Regions from separate parts of the Streptomyces sp. NPDC015171 genome, predicted to be linked through region 1. Evidence: riboswitches for the same ligand, from Rfam matches in the RefSeq annotation. Region 1 holds a riboswitch; each other region holds the start of a gene.

Region 1 (4,257 bases):
GCGGGGTGCGCGGCGACGTGGGCGCCCGCCTCGGCGAGCGGAGCGGTCCGGTCCGCCGTACGGTTCCAGACTCGTACCTGTATGCCCTGGTCGAGGAGGCGGCCGGCCAGGCCGGCGCCCATCGTGCCGAGGCCGAGTACGGCTACGGGGCCGTGGGTCGTGCGTGTCACGACGCCACCCCCTTGGTCTCCTTGACGATCCGGAACCGCAGTGACTGCCGCTGGTCCACCCACTGGCGCAGCGGGGCCACCAGCTCGCGGTGCTCCTCGCTCTGCTGCCAGGCGAAGAAGTGCTCGGCCGACTCCCACTCGCTGGTGATCACCCACTGACGGGAGTCGTCGGCGGGCTCGCCGAGCCTCTCGACGATGTGGCCGGGGGAGCCGGCCACCGACTTCCGGAGGTCCTCGTACAGCTCCAGGAAGCCCTGCTCGCCGCCCTCGATCACCCGGACGGCGAATACGACGCTCAGCTTGTCGGCCGAATGGCCCTTGTGGTTGGTGCCCATGTCTCCTCCTGATTGAGATCCGGCAGGACACGACTCCAAGGACTCATGTCGCCCGTACGGCTGCAACTCCGAATGGGGGAGGGGCCAGTGGGGACAAGGGGTGCACGTTCCGTCATTAGTCACATCGGGTGAGTCGCGAGCCTCCTCCGCCCCCCGGGCGCCGGGGGGCGGACGGCCGCCCACGAACGGGTTGCCGCGCCTCATCCGGACGGCTGAGTCCGGGCTCCGGGCCGGCCGCCCGGGAACGCGTCGCGCGCCGCCCGGGGAGAGACCGGACACGCCTCCCTGCGAACGGCACCGCCTCGCCGGACTCGACCTGTCCGCGGACTCCGTGGCGCCGGCACGACGCCGACCGGCGCTCGCCGGGGCGCGGCTGGAGACGGGCCGCGCCCAGGCACTTGCCCTTCGCCGACGACGGCTTCGACGCCTGTGTCTGCCCCATGGCCCTGATGCTGATGGGGGAGATCGAGCTGGTCATGGCCGAGATCGCCCGCGTGCTGTCCCCCGGAGGGGTGCCGGCCTGCGTGGTGGGCGGCGGGCCGCGGGCGGAGAGGCCTATGAGCGGTTCCTCGCGCTGCTGCGGAGCACGGTCGAGAGGACGCCCGTCACGCGACGCATCCCGGCGCCGGGCGACAGGAGGACACGCTGCCGCGACGGGCTCGACGAGGTCCTCGCTCCGGCGGGCTTCGGCCCGGTGGACTGGGAGACCGTTCCCATCGATCTGAGCGGCCCGGTCGCCCGGGTCTGGGCGGCCGTCTCCGGACTCTACGACCTCGGCCCGCTCGACGCGGTGACCGTCGAGCGGCTGCGCGCGGACTTCGTCGCCGAGGTGCGCGACATCACCACACCGGAGGGTGTCGTCCCCCGCGCGTTCAGGATCCACCTCGCGACGGCGCGGCTGGGCGGGCCCGCCGGCGGGTGATCAACGGCTTCGTAGGATGCCGCCATGACGCTCACCGACCGGGAACAGCCCGTCATACGTGTGCTGTACGACGAGTTGCGCCCCGACCTTCGAGAACCGGGGCGTCCGCGTCCCGTCCGCCTCTACCAGTGGGAGCCGGACCGTCCGGCCGCCGAGCCGGCCCCGCTGGTCGTCGTCTCGCACGGCACCGGCGGCTCGGGCGGCGACATGGAGTGGCTGGTACGACCGCTGTGCGAGGCGGGCCTGCGCGTGGTCGCCCTGGACCACCACGGCAACAACTTCGTCGACGGCTACGAGCCGGAGGGCTTCCTTCATGTGTGGGAGCGGCCCCGGGACGTCTCCTTCGCCCTGGACGCGCTCGCCCGGGAGCGGCCCCTCGGCCCGGTCGGCGCGGCGGGCTTCTCCGTCGGCGCCTATACGGCGGCCGCCCTCGCCGGGGCCCGCGTCGATCCGCGCGTCGTGCGGGCCCTGCTGACCGGAGCGGTGCCCCCGCCGGAGATCCCCGAGTTCCCCGGTGTGCTGGAGGCGCTGCGCGCGAAGCATCCGGACGACGAGTCGACGCGGCACGCGCTGGACGCCGCGGGAGCGGACCTGACGGACCGGCGCGTGCGCGCCGTCTTCCAAGTGGCCCCGGGAGTCGGCGCGTTAGTGACGCCGGAGAGCCTGGCGGGCGTGCGGGTGCCGGTGGAGATCCGCTGGGGCGGTGCGGACACCGTCACCCCGTACGACGTCGACACCAGGCCGTACCTGGAACACATTCCCACGGCGAGCGGTCGCTCGGCCGGTCCCGGGGTGCGCCACGACGACTTCTTCGCGCCGCGACCCGCCGACCCGGATGCCCGGTTGCGGGTCGGCGGGGAGGCCGCCGCCTTCTTCCTGCGGCAGCTGAGCTGACCTGCCGCCGCCGGACACCTCTTGTTGTCCGGCGGCCGGGTGACGGGGGCGGTACCGGCGATGGGATGATGATCGACGACATAGGGCGACGGCGGTCCGAGGAAGCCGGTGTGAATCCGGCGCGGTCCCGCCACTGTGACCGGTGAGCGCGTTCCGGCAGGCCACCACCCGGACCCGGGTGGGAAGGCCGGACGAGCCGCGCCCCGGGAGCCAGGAGACTCACGCGGTCGCCTCCTCACACGACACCGGGGCGGATCTCCCCGGGAGGGGAGTGGTGCGGCATGCCCGAAGGACCGCTGGACGAGACGCCGGCCGAGGCCGTGGCAGGGGGCGGCCCGGCGCCGTGCCGGGTCGTCGTGTGCCGGGACTGCTGCTGCGGCAGCCCCAAGGTGACCGGGATCGACCACGCGGCGCAGACCGCGCGGCTGCGCGCCGAGGTACCGGTGCGGATCTCCGACTGCCTCGACGTGTGCGACCAGGCCAATGTCATCGTCGTCCAGCCGTCCGCCGCCGGGCGGGCCGCCGGCGGCCGGCCGGTCTGGCTGGGACTCGTCAACGACCAGGACGCGACCGAGGACATCGTCGGCTGGGTCCGGGCGGGCGGGCCGGGCGTGGCCCCCCTGCCGGAGATCCTCGACCTCTACGCCTTCACCGCGCCGGGGCGGCGCGACGAGGCGTGAAGACCTGGCTCAAGGACGTCAAATCACCCTAGAATCGGGCCGGTTCGCGCCATGCGCCGTGACGAACGTGATCGGCGTACGCGCGTGAACCGTCCGCACCACGACCGCATAGGTGCGTGACCGGGGGAAGCCGGTGGGAATCCGGCGCTGACCTGCAACCGTGTGCGGCCGGCCGGCCGCGAGTCGGAGCACCCGGCGCGTGCCGTGAACCGCTTCCCACTGTCATGGTCCGCAGCGCGAAGCCGAGAGCCTCGTCCCGGTGCCCCGGGGCCGGTGTGCCGTCCCGTGCGCGGGTCCCGCCGTCCCCCGCCCCGGGGCCGCTCGCTCGGTGACGGGCCGCGGACCGCCCTCCACCGGAAGGCTCCCACCGTGCACCGCACCTCCGCACACCGCACCGCGCTCGCCGCGACCGCTCTCGGACTCGCGCTGGCCGCCATGCCCGCCACCGCCCACGCCCACAGCGCGCCCGGCACGAACGCCCCCGTGAAGGTCACCCTGACCGTGAACGGACCGGACGGCCTGCTGTTCAAGGGAAAGATCAGAACCCGCGGACATGACGTCACCACCGCCACCGGCGGCACCCACAGATGCGACGGCACCAACGGCGCCGCCCACCCCTCGGCCGTGCCGACGCCCACGGCGGCCCTCGACGACGCCGCCCGCAAGCACCACTTCCGCTGGGACGGCACCTGGTACGCCTCGTTCGACGACTTCTCCGTCGACACCATCAAGAAGGTCAGCGGCGGTGGCGCGGCCTACTGGAACATCTCCGTCAACGGCACCCCCACCCCGGTGGGCGGCTGCCAGTTCCAGCTGAACGCCGGAGACGCGGTGGCGTTCACCTGGACGGCGTTCTGACCCCCGCCCCAGTCACCGGCCGGGGAACGCGACCACCTCGGCCGGTGTGACCGGCTCCCCGGCCCGCACCCCGTGCAGGACCTGGGCCAGCACCTCCGCCCCGCGCACCACCCGCGGCCCGGGCCGGTTGAAGAAGGACGGGCCGTCCAGCACCACGACGCGGTCCGACCGGACGGCGGGCAGCTCCGCCCAGCCCGGCAGCCGGGTGAGCAACCCGGCCTCACGCAGGGTGCGTTCGGGCGGAAAGCCGCACGGCAGGACGAGCACCGCGTCCGGCCGTGCGGCGCGCACCGCCTCCCAGGTCATCGGCTCGGTGTGCTCGCCGGGCGCCGCCAGGAGCGGCTCGCCGCCGGCCGCCGTGATCTGCTCGGGCACCCAGTGCCCGGCGGGCCACAGCG
Region 2 (4,257 bases), on a different contig from region 1:
GCCGAGCGCATCCTGCGCAACGCGGAACGGCTCGGGGTGCCCGGACTGCGGGTCGTCACCGGTGCCGCCCCCGCCGCCCTGGCCGGACTCCCCACGCCCGACGCCGTGTTCGTCGGCGGCGGACTCACCGCCCCCGCTCTCCTCGACACCTGCTGGGCGGCGCTGCCCCCGGGCGGGCGGCTGGTCGCCAACACCGTCACGCTGGAGTCCGAGGCGCTGCTCGCCGGCGCCTACCGCAGGCACGGCGGCGAGCTGGTGCGGCTCGCGGTGTCGCACGCCGTCCCCGTGGGCGGCTTCACCGGCTGGCGGCAGGCCATGCCGGTCACCCAGTGGGCCGTCCGCAAGCCCGTCACCCCCCTTCCTGGAGCAGACAGATGACCGTGTACTTCATCGGCGCCGGCCCCGGCGCCGCCGACCTGATCACGGTGCGCGGCGCCCGGACGCTGGCCGCCTGCCGGGTCTGTCTGTACGCGGGCAGCCTCGTCCCGCGTGAACTGCTCGACTCGTGCCCGCCGGACGCCCGCCTGGTGGACACCGCCCAGCTCGACCTGGACGAGATCACCGCCGAGCTGGTCCGCGCCCACGAGGAGGGCCACGACGTGGCCCGGCTGCACTCCGGGGACCCCTCCGTGTTCAGCGCGGTCGCCGAGCAGATGCGCCGCCTCGACGCCGCCGGGGTGCCCTACGAGGTCGTCCCCGGCGTGCCCGCCTTCGCCGCCGCTGCCGCCGCCCTGAAGCGCGAACTGACGGTGCCGACCGTCGGCCAGACGGTCATCCTCACCCGTGTCGCCCACCGCGCCACCGCCATGCCCGAGGGCGAGGACCTGGCCACCCTCGGCCGCAGCGGCGCGCTGCTCGTGCTGCACCTGGCCGCCCGCTACGCGGACCGCGTGGCCGAGGAACTGCTGCCGCACTACGGCGCCGACTGCCCCGCCGCTGTCGTCGCCTACGCCTCCCGCCCCCAGGAGCTGATCATCCGCGGCACGCTGGACGAGATCGCGCAGAAGGTGAAGGAGGCGGGCGTGCTGCGCACCGCGGTGATCATGGTCGGGCGCACGCTCGGCGCCGAGCAGTTCCGCGACAGCCACCTGTACTCGCCGGAGCGGGAGCGGCACATCTGCTGAACAGGACGCCAGGGGCCGTTTGTTAGGCTCCCCTCGCCTCCCGTGGGGGAAGTCCGGTGAGAGTCCGGCGCTGACCCGCAACGGTGTGCACGGCGACCGCTCCGACGGTCGCCGCGCGAGCCCGATCGCCCGCGGAGGTCCATCGACCCGTTGACTGCTCGCCGTGGACTGCGAGAAGGGACCGGGCAGCCGGCACGGACGTACGGGCTGTCTCCTCCTCGACGTCCAGCAGGCGGCCCGTGTGAAGGACGGCCCCTCCCGTGCGCCGAAGTACGGCCCCCAGCCGGATACCCGTGCTGCCGCTCAGCCTGGCCCTCGGGCTGCTGCTCCTGTTCTCCCTCGTGTGCGGTGTCGGGCTCGGGGCCGCCGGGATCGGCGGGGCGCAGGTGCTGCGCTTCCTGTGGGCGGGGCTCACCGGCGCGACGCTGCCCGCCCGGGACGCGGCCGGCTACACCATCGTCTGGGAGATCCGGCTGCCGCGGGTGCTGCTCGCCGCCGTCGTCGGCGCCGGGCTCTCGGCCGTCGGGGTGGCCGTGCAGGCGATGGTCCGCAACGCGCTGGCCGACCCGTTCGTCCTCGGCATCTCCTCGGGCGCGGCGGTGGGCGCCAACGCCGTCATCCTCCTCGGCGCGTTCGCGGGACTCGGGGTGTGGGCGCTGTCGGCCTCGGCGTTCGCCTCGGCACTCGCGGCCATGGCGCTCGTCTACGCCGTGGCACGCTCGCCGCACGGACTGACCCCGCTGCGGCTGATCCTGACCGGTACGGCACTGGCGTACGGCTTCGAGGCGCTCACCACGGTCATGGTGTTCGGCGCGGCCCGGGGCGAGGCGGCCCGGTCGGCGATGATGTGGCTGCTGGGCAGCCTGGGCGGCGCGACCTGGTCCCGGGTGCCGCTCGCCGCGGCCGTCGTGCTGGCCGGATGGGCCTGGCTGCGGTGGCGGGCCGAATCCCTCAACGCGCTCGCCATGGGCGACGAGACCTCGGCCGCGCTCGGGGTGCGGCCCTCGCGGCTGCGCCGGGAGCTGTTCCTCGTCACCGCGGCCGTGACCGGGACCGTGGTCGCGGTCAGCGGGGCCATCGGGTTCGTCGGACTGATGGTGCCGCACGTCGTGCGGATGCTCGTCGGCGCCGACCACCGGCGGGTGCTGGCCGTCGCCCCGCTCGCCGGAGCCGTGCTGCTGGTCTGGGCGGACGTGCTGTCCCGGCTGCTGCTCGCCCCGGCCGAGCTGCCGGTCGGTGTGATCACCGCGGTGGTCGGGGTGCCCGCCTTCCTGCTGCTGATGCGACGCGGCGGCTACGCCTTCGGAGGGCGCTGAGCATGCGACTCGACATCGACCACGTCACGATCGAGGCGGCCGGCGCACGGCTCGTCGACGACGTCCGGCTCACCGCGGACAGCGGGGCGTTCGTCGGACTCGTCGGCCCCAACGGCAGCGGCAAGTCGACCCTGCTGCGCTCCGTGTACCGGGCCCTGCGGCCGGCCGGCGGAACCGTACGCCTCGACGGCGACGATCTGCACGCCATGGACCCGCGGGCCGCCGCGCGCGTCCTGGCCGCGCTGCCGCAGGAGTCGGCGGCCGAGTTCGACTTCACGGTCGCCGAGGTGGTCGCCATGGGACGGCTGCCGCACCGCGACCGCACGGCCGCCGCCGACCGCGAGATCTGCGCCGAGGCCATGAGCCGCACCGGCGTCACCCACCTCGCCGACCGCGGCTTCCTCAGCCTGTCCGGCGGCGAGAAGCAGCGGGCCCTGATCGCCCGGGCCCTGGCCCAGCGGCCCCGGGTCCTGGTCCTCGACGAACCCACCAACCACCTCGACGTCGCGCACCAGCTGACCGTCCTGTCCCTGGTCCGCGGCAGCGGTCTGACCGTGCTGGCCGCGCTCCACGACCTCAACCTCGCCGCCGCCCACTGCGACGTCCTGTACGTCATCGCCGGCGGCCGGATCGTCGCCTCGGGGCCGCCCCACGAGGTCCTCGGACCCGCGCTGCTGGCCGAGGTGTTCGGGATCCGCGCCCATCCCGTACGGCACCCCGAGACCGGTGCCTTCCAGCTCCTGTTCGACCTGCTCCCGCCCACCGTCTGAAGGACCCCCATGCGCAAGCTGCTCGCCGCCGCCGTATGCCTCGCCGCGACCGCCACCGGTTGCGGTGCCACGGTGGAGTCGTCCCCGGACGCCGCCTCCCCCGCGGTCACCCTCACCAACTGCGGTCGCGAGGTGACGTACGACAAGGTCCCCGAGCGGGTCGTCACCAACGACGTCGGCATCACCGAGCTGATGTTCGCGCTCGGCCTGGAGGACCGCATGGCCGGGTTCGCCATGCCCGACGACAAGGGAGACCTCGGCGCCGTGCCCTGGAAGGACGGCTACGACAAGGTGAAGTGGCTGTCCAAGGACCAGCTCACCAAGGAGAACGTCCTCGAAGCCGACGCCGACCTCGTCTTCGCCGGCTGGAACTACGGCTTCCGTGAGGACGGCGGCTTCACCCCCGACGCGCTGAAGAAGCTCGGCATCCCCTCGTACGTCCTCACCGAGTCCTGCCGCAACGGCCGGACGGAGTCCGCGCGCGGCATCATGCCGCCGCTGGACGCCCTGTACGCCGATCTCACCAACCTCGGCAAGCTGTTCGGCGTCGAGAAGAGGGCCGCCGCGCTGATCGACGGCTTCAAGAAGCGCATCGCGGAGGTGCGGGCCAAGGCCCCACGGGGCGCCGACCGCCCCTCGGTCTTCCTCTACGACAGCGGCCAGGACACGCCCTTCACCTCCGGCCGCTACGCCGCACCGGAGCAGATCATCACCGAGGCCGGCGGCGTCAACGTCATGCACGACGTGGCGGACTCCTGGACCACGACCGGCTGGGAGACCGTCGTCGAACGCGACCCCGACGTCATCGTCATCTGCGACTACGGAGACGTCGGCGCCGAGCAGAAGAAGAAGTTCCTCCTCTCCTACGCCCCGCTGCGCGACGTCTCCGCCGTCAAGCACCGGCGGATCGTCACCCTGGACTACGCCGACCTGGTCGAGAGCCCCCGCAACCCGTCGGCGATCGCCCGGCTCGGCGCCTACCTGCGCACGGTCCGGTAGGAGTCCGGTGACCGCCCGCCTACCGGACCGCGCTGCGCCCCACCACCG
Region 3 (4,257 bases), on a different contig from region 1:
ACGCTCGCGGTGGTCGAGCCGGAGGTCGTCCGGGCGGCTGTCGTCGGCGCGCTGGACCTGCCCGACGTGCTGTTCTGGCGTCTGGACGTGCCGCCTTTGACCGTGACCGAACTCAGCGGCCGGGCCGGGCGCTGGAATCTGCGGCTGGGGCGTCCGCCGGCCGCCGGGGAAGCCGGCTGACCGGCCGTCACCAGGGCCCGGCTCCCCGGCGATCCGGGCCGGCGGCGCCGCGTGGTGACCCCTTCGGGTGACGGTGGATCGATTCAGCAGCCGGGGTGCGCACGGGACGACATGATCTTGGAAAGGGTGATGCCGCACGTCGTCACTCCTCGTGAAGGGACACCCCGTCCATGCGTCTGCGCAATGCCGCGGTCACCGCCCTCGGCGCCCTCGCCCTGCTCCTGGCCGCCCCCGGCTCCGCCTCCGCCGCGTCAGGAGAGTTCCAGTACACCTACTCCGGTCTGGACGGCTCCCCGCGGATCGCGGTGCTGCAGGATCCGGACAGCGGTCTGTGCATCACCCTGCCCGAGGTGGCGGACCCCGGGGCCAGCACTCCGGCCCACTCCCCGCGCAACCGCACCGACGAGTACGCGATCGCGTTCACCGAGCCGGGCTGCACCGGTGCTTCGTTCACCATGCGCCCGTACACCGGGTACGGGAGCGAGCGGCTGAAGCTCCGGTCGGTGGTCTTCTTCCGCTGACGCGGGTGTGCCGGGCCCTCGCCCCCGCGCACCGCGTGCCGGGGGGCGTCGGCTCAGGACGCGGGGCCTCGGTGGCGGCGCAGCAGCGCCGCCACCGCGCAGCGCAGGCAGCCGGCGTCGGCGCCGCGCGTGCTCTCGACGTCCGGGCACCTCGCGGGCGCGGGCTGTGCCTGCCCCCGGCAGGTCTCGCCGGGGGTGCCGATCAGTGTCTCCAGGTCGTGCAGGAGCTGTTCGGTGCGCTTCGCCTGCTGCGCCAGCACCCGGACCCGGGCGCTCTGGCCGCCGATCTGCCGTCGGCTGGCGACCAGTTGCTCGTACTCCGCCACGGTGAGGGCGACCGCCTCGCGGCCACCGAGGGTGATGCGGCGCGGCTGGGGGGTTCTGGCCACTCGGTTCCTCCGCTCCTCGCCTGAGTGCTCCGCGAGCCGCCGGTCCGGTGCTTCTGTTCGGTGTCCGGGGAACGCGAGAGGGCCCTCGGATGGTTCCCAAGGGCCCTCTGCTGTCCGGATGGAATCAGTGCGCGGCCGGAACCGCCCGCTCGCTCGCGGCCCTCGCCGGGGCCGGGTTCAGCACCCGCTCGGCCAGCTCGCCGAAGGCGAGGCCGAAGCCGCCCCACAGCGCCGTCTGGATGGCCAGCGCGGACAGCCGGAACCGCCACAGCAGGGCGGCCGGGAAGTCCGCCGGGACCTCGTTGACGACCGGCAGGAACTCGTAGGCCAGGCCGATCACCACGGCGAAGGCGACGACCGCCGCGACGGTCGCCCACCAGGTACCGAGGCTGGGCGCCAGGCGCTTGCCCAGGATGGTGGCGCCGACCGCCAGCAGGACGCTGAGCACCATCATCAGGAAGTACAGGGTGGTCCGCTTGCCGATGGTGTCGGGCTCGCCGACCGACGGCGGGTTGGCCGGGTACTTCAGGAACGGCACGACGTACACGGCGAGCAGCGCGCAGCCCGACAGCAGGAGCGCGGTGGCACGCGGGCCGAAGCGGCCGACACGGCCCAGCGCGAAGCAGAAGGCGAGCGCCGCGATGCCGCCGAAGGCGACACCGTAGACCAGGACGCCGGTGGCGAGGCCCGCGGTGGACTGCAGGGAGCGGGAGACGACCTCCATCTCGTGCTCGTGGGAGTGGGCGTCCTCGAAGCTGATCGCCTTGTCCACGCTCGGCTCACCGAGGAGATAGGCCACGATCAGGGCGAGCACGCCGGCGGCGAGGCCGGCGAGCATGCCCCGCACAAGGAGGTTGCGTACGGTTGCGGAGTTCATGGCTGTGCGGAGTCCCCTCGCGTCAGTGGCAGGGGAAGCCGAGCAGGTGGCGGGCGTCGTGGACCCACTCGTGGACGTCCGTGCCGTTGAACACGGACGTGGCGCCCTGCTCGGCGCCGACGAAGTACAGCAGGACCAGCATGAGAATGCCGAAGAAGACCGCCCAGGGAGCTATCGCCTTCAGCGGCAGCTTGGCGGGAGTGGTGGCTGTCGGCTGGGCGACGGTCTGCGCCATGGCAGAACCTCCTCTGGGAGCTCGCGTCCCATCTCGGTGGTGCACAGGACGACGGCCGCGGGTCTGACTCACGAGCACCCACCGGGGTTCTCGCACACAGTGGCGCGACCGTGCCGGATTTCCACCGGCTTCCGCAGTACCGTCGTCGATATCGCACAGACCGTACCGCGTGTCAGGACCATGGCCAAGACCGTGTCCGCTCGATGGGATCTTTCTCTCGCACCGGCGGACACCGTCCTGTGCCGGGTGGGTCAGCGGTGGCGGAACTCCGGCGGGCGCTTGGCCGCGAAGGCGGCCATGCCCTCCTTCTGGTCGGCGGTCGCGAACACCGCGTGGAACAGCCGCCGTTCGAAGCGGACGCCTTCGGCGAGCGTGGTCTCGAAGGCCCGTCCGACCGCCTCCTTCGCCATCATCGCCACCGGCAGCGACATGCCCGCGACGGTCTCGGCCACGGCCATGGCCTCGCTGAGCAGTTCGTCGGCGGGCACGACCCGGGAGACGAGCCCGGCGCGCTCGGCCTCGGCCGCGTCCATGGTGCGCCCGGTCAGGCACAGCTCCATGGCCTTGGCCTTGCCGACCGCCCGGGTCAGCCGCTGGGAGCCGCCGATGCCGGGGATCACGCCGAGTTTGATCTCGGGCTGGCCGAAGACGGCCGTGTCGGCGGCGAGCAGGATGTCGCAGAGCATGGCGAGTTCGCAGCCGCCGCCGAGGGCGTACCCGGCGACGGCGGCCACGGTCGGGGTGCGCAGCCGGCCGAGCCGGTCCCAGGCGGCGAACCAGTCGGCGAGGTACATGTCCAGGTAGCCCTGCGGCTGCATCTCCTTGATGTCGGCGCCGGCCGCGAACGCCTTCGCCGACCCGGTGATCACGATGCAGCCGCAGTCCGGGTCCCGGTCCAGGGCCTCGGTGGCGGCCGCCATCTCGTGCATGACCTGGAGGTCGAGGGCGTTGAGGGCCTTGGGCCGGTTCAGGGTGAGCAGGGCGGTGCGGCCCCTGCGTTCGACGAGGATCGTCTCGTACTCGACGGGTACTTCCGTGGTCATGCGTGCTCTCCGCTCTGTTCCCTGATGGTGCGTACGATGCCGGAGAAGTCCTCCTCGGCGCCGACCCGTTCGGCATAGGCCGCGTACACCTCGGCGGCGCGCAGCCCGAGTTCGGCGTGCACCCCGCCCTCCCGTACCGCGTTGGCCGCGAGGCCCAGGTCCTTGGCCATGAGGGAGGCCGCGAACCCGGGACGGTAGTCCCGGTTGGCCGGGCTCGCCGGGACCGGGCCCGGGACGGGGCAGTTGACGCTGAGGGCCCAGCACTGCCCGGACGCCGTGGAGGCGACGTCGTACAGCGCCTGGTGGGACAGGCCCAGGCTCTCGCCGAGGACGAACGCCTCGCTGACGGCGATCATGGAGATGCCGAGGATCATGTTGTTGCAGATCTTGGCGGCCTGTCCGGCCCCGGCGTCACCGCAGTGGACGGCCTTCTTGCCCATGGCCTCCAGCAGTGGCCGTGCCTCGGCGAACTCCGCCCCTCCCCCGCCGGCCATGAAGGTGAGCGTGGCGGCCTCGGCGCCGACCACGCCGCCGGAGACGGGTGCGTCCAGGGCGCGCATCCCGGCGGCGGCGGCGCGTTCGTGGGCGGCGCGGGCGTCGGCGACGTCGATGGTGGAGCAGTCGACGAAGAGGGTGCCGAGCCGGGCCGCCGGGAGCAGGGTGTCGTAGAGGTCCAGGACGTGCCGTCCGGCGGGCAGCATGGTGATGACCAGGTCGGCGCCGGCCACCGCCTCGGCCGCTGTGGCGGCGGCCTCGACACCCGTCCGTGCGGCGCCGTCCACGGCGTCGGCCGCGAGGTCGTGGCCGCGCACCCGGTGCCCGGCCTTGACCAGGTTGGCGGCCATGGGGGCACCCATGTGCCCGAGTCCGATGAACGCGACGGTCCTGCTCACCAGGCCGCCTCCGGGGTGGTGTCGGATCCGGCGAGGCCGAGTTCGCGGTCGCCGAGCGGGGCGAAGAAGCGGCCGACGTCGGCGTCGGTGACCTCGGCGAGGGTGGCCGGGGACCAGTG

What was found. A riboswitch is a leader RNA that binds a small molecule or an ion and turns the genes downstream of it on or off. The one in region 1 is predicted to bind cobalamin.
Region 2: another riboswitch for cobalamin. It lies ahead of ACF073_RS25215 (FecCD family ABC transporter permease); the one in region 1 lies ahead of ACF073_RS40155 ((2Fe-2S) ferredoxin domain-containing protein).
Region 3: another riboswitch for cobalamin. It lies ahead of ACF073_RS38640 (CbtB-domain containing protein); the one in region 1 lies ahead of ACF073_RS40155 ((2Fe-2S) ferredoxin domain-containing protein).

What each region holds. Positions count from the first base shown of each region.
Region 1 covers NZ_JBIBUO010000031.1:53,894-58,150, forward strand. Annotated here, with positions in the region: gene ACF073_RS40130 (NAD(P)-dependent oxidoreductase) at 1-170, opposite strand, end outside; gene ACF073_RS40135 (antibiotic biosynthesis monooxygenase family protein) at 167-505, opposite strand; gene ACF073_RS40140 (class I SAM-dependent methyltransferase) at 634-1,230, shown strand; gene ACF073_RS40145 (hypothetical protein) at 1,200-1,427, shown strand; gene ACF073_RS40150 (alpha/beta hydrolase family protein) at 1,452-2,321, shown strand; cobalamin riboswitch at 2,420-2,542, shown strand; gene ACF073_RS40155 ((2Fe-2S) ferredoxin domain-containing protein) at 2,603-3,001, shown strand; cobalamin riboswitch at 3,081-3,216, shown strand; gene ACF073_RS40160 (DUF4430 domain-containing protein) at 3,371-3,859, shown strand; gene ACF073_RS40165 (cobalamin-binding protein) at 3,872-4,257, opposite strand, start outside.
Region 2 covers NZ_JBIBUO010000009.1:257,468-261,724, forward strand. Annotated here, with positions in the region: gene cbiE (precorrin-6y C5,15-methyltransferase (decarboxylating) subunit CbiE) at 1-378, shown strand, start outside; gene cobM (precorrin-4 C(11)-methyltransferase) at 375-1,124, shown strand; cobalamin riboswitch at 1,141-1,276, shown strand; gene ACF073_RS25215 (FecCD family ABC transporter permease) at 1,385-2,440, shown strand; gene ACF073_RS25220 (ABC transporter ATP-binding protein) at 2,443-3,210, shown strand; gene ACF073_RS25225 (ABC transporter substrate-binding protein) at 3,220-4,209, shown strand; gene ACF073_RS25230 (cobalt-precorrin-5B (C(1))-methyltransferase) at 4,229-4,257, opposite strand, start outside.
Region 3 covers NZ_JBIBUO010000027.1:13,561-17,817, reverse strand. Annotated here, with positions in the region: gene ACF073_RS38660 (histidine phosphatase family protein) at 1-180, shown strand, start outside; gene ACF073_RS38655 (hypothetical protein) at 351-701, shown strand; gene ACF073_RS38650 (hypothetical protein) at 755-1,090, opposite strand; gene ACF073_RS38645 (CbtA family protein) at 1,215-1,967, opposite strand; gene ACF073_RS38640 (CbtB-domain containing protein) at 1,990-2,202, opposite strand; cobalamin riboswitch at 2,241-2,378, opposite strand; gene ACF073_RS38635 (enoyl-CoA hydratase) at 2,454-3,245, opposite strand; gene mmsB (3-hydroxyisobutyrate dehydrogenase) at 3,242-4,138, opposite strand; gene ACF073_RS38625 (enoyl-CoA hydratase/isomerase family protein) at 4,135-4,257, opposite strand, start outside.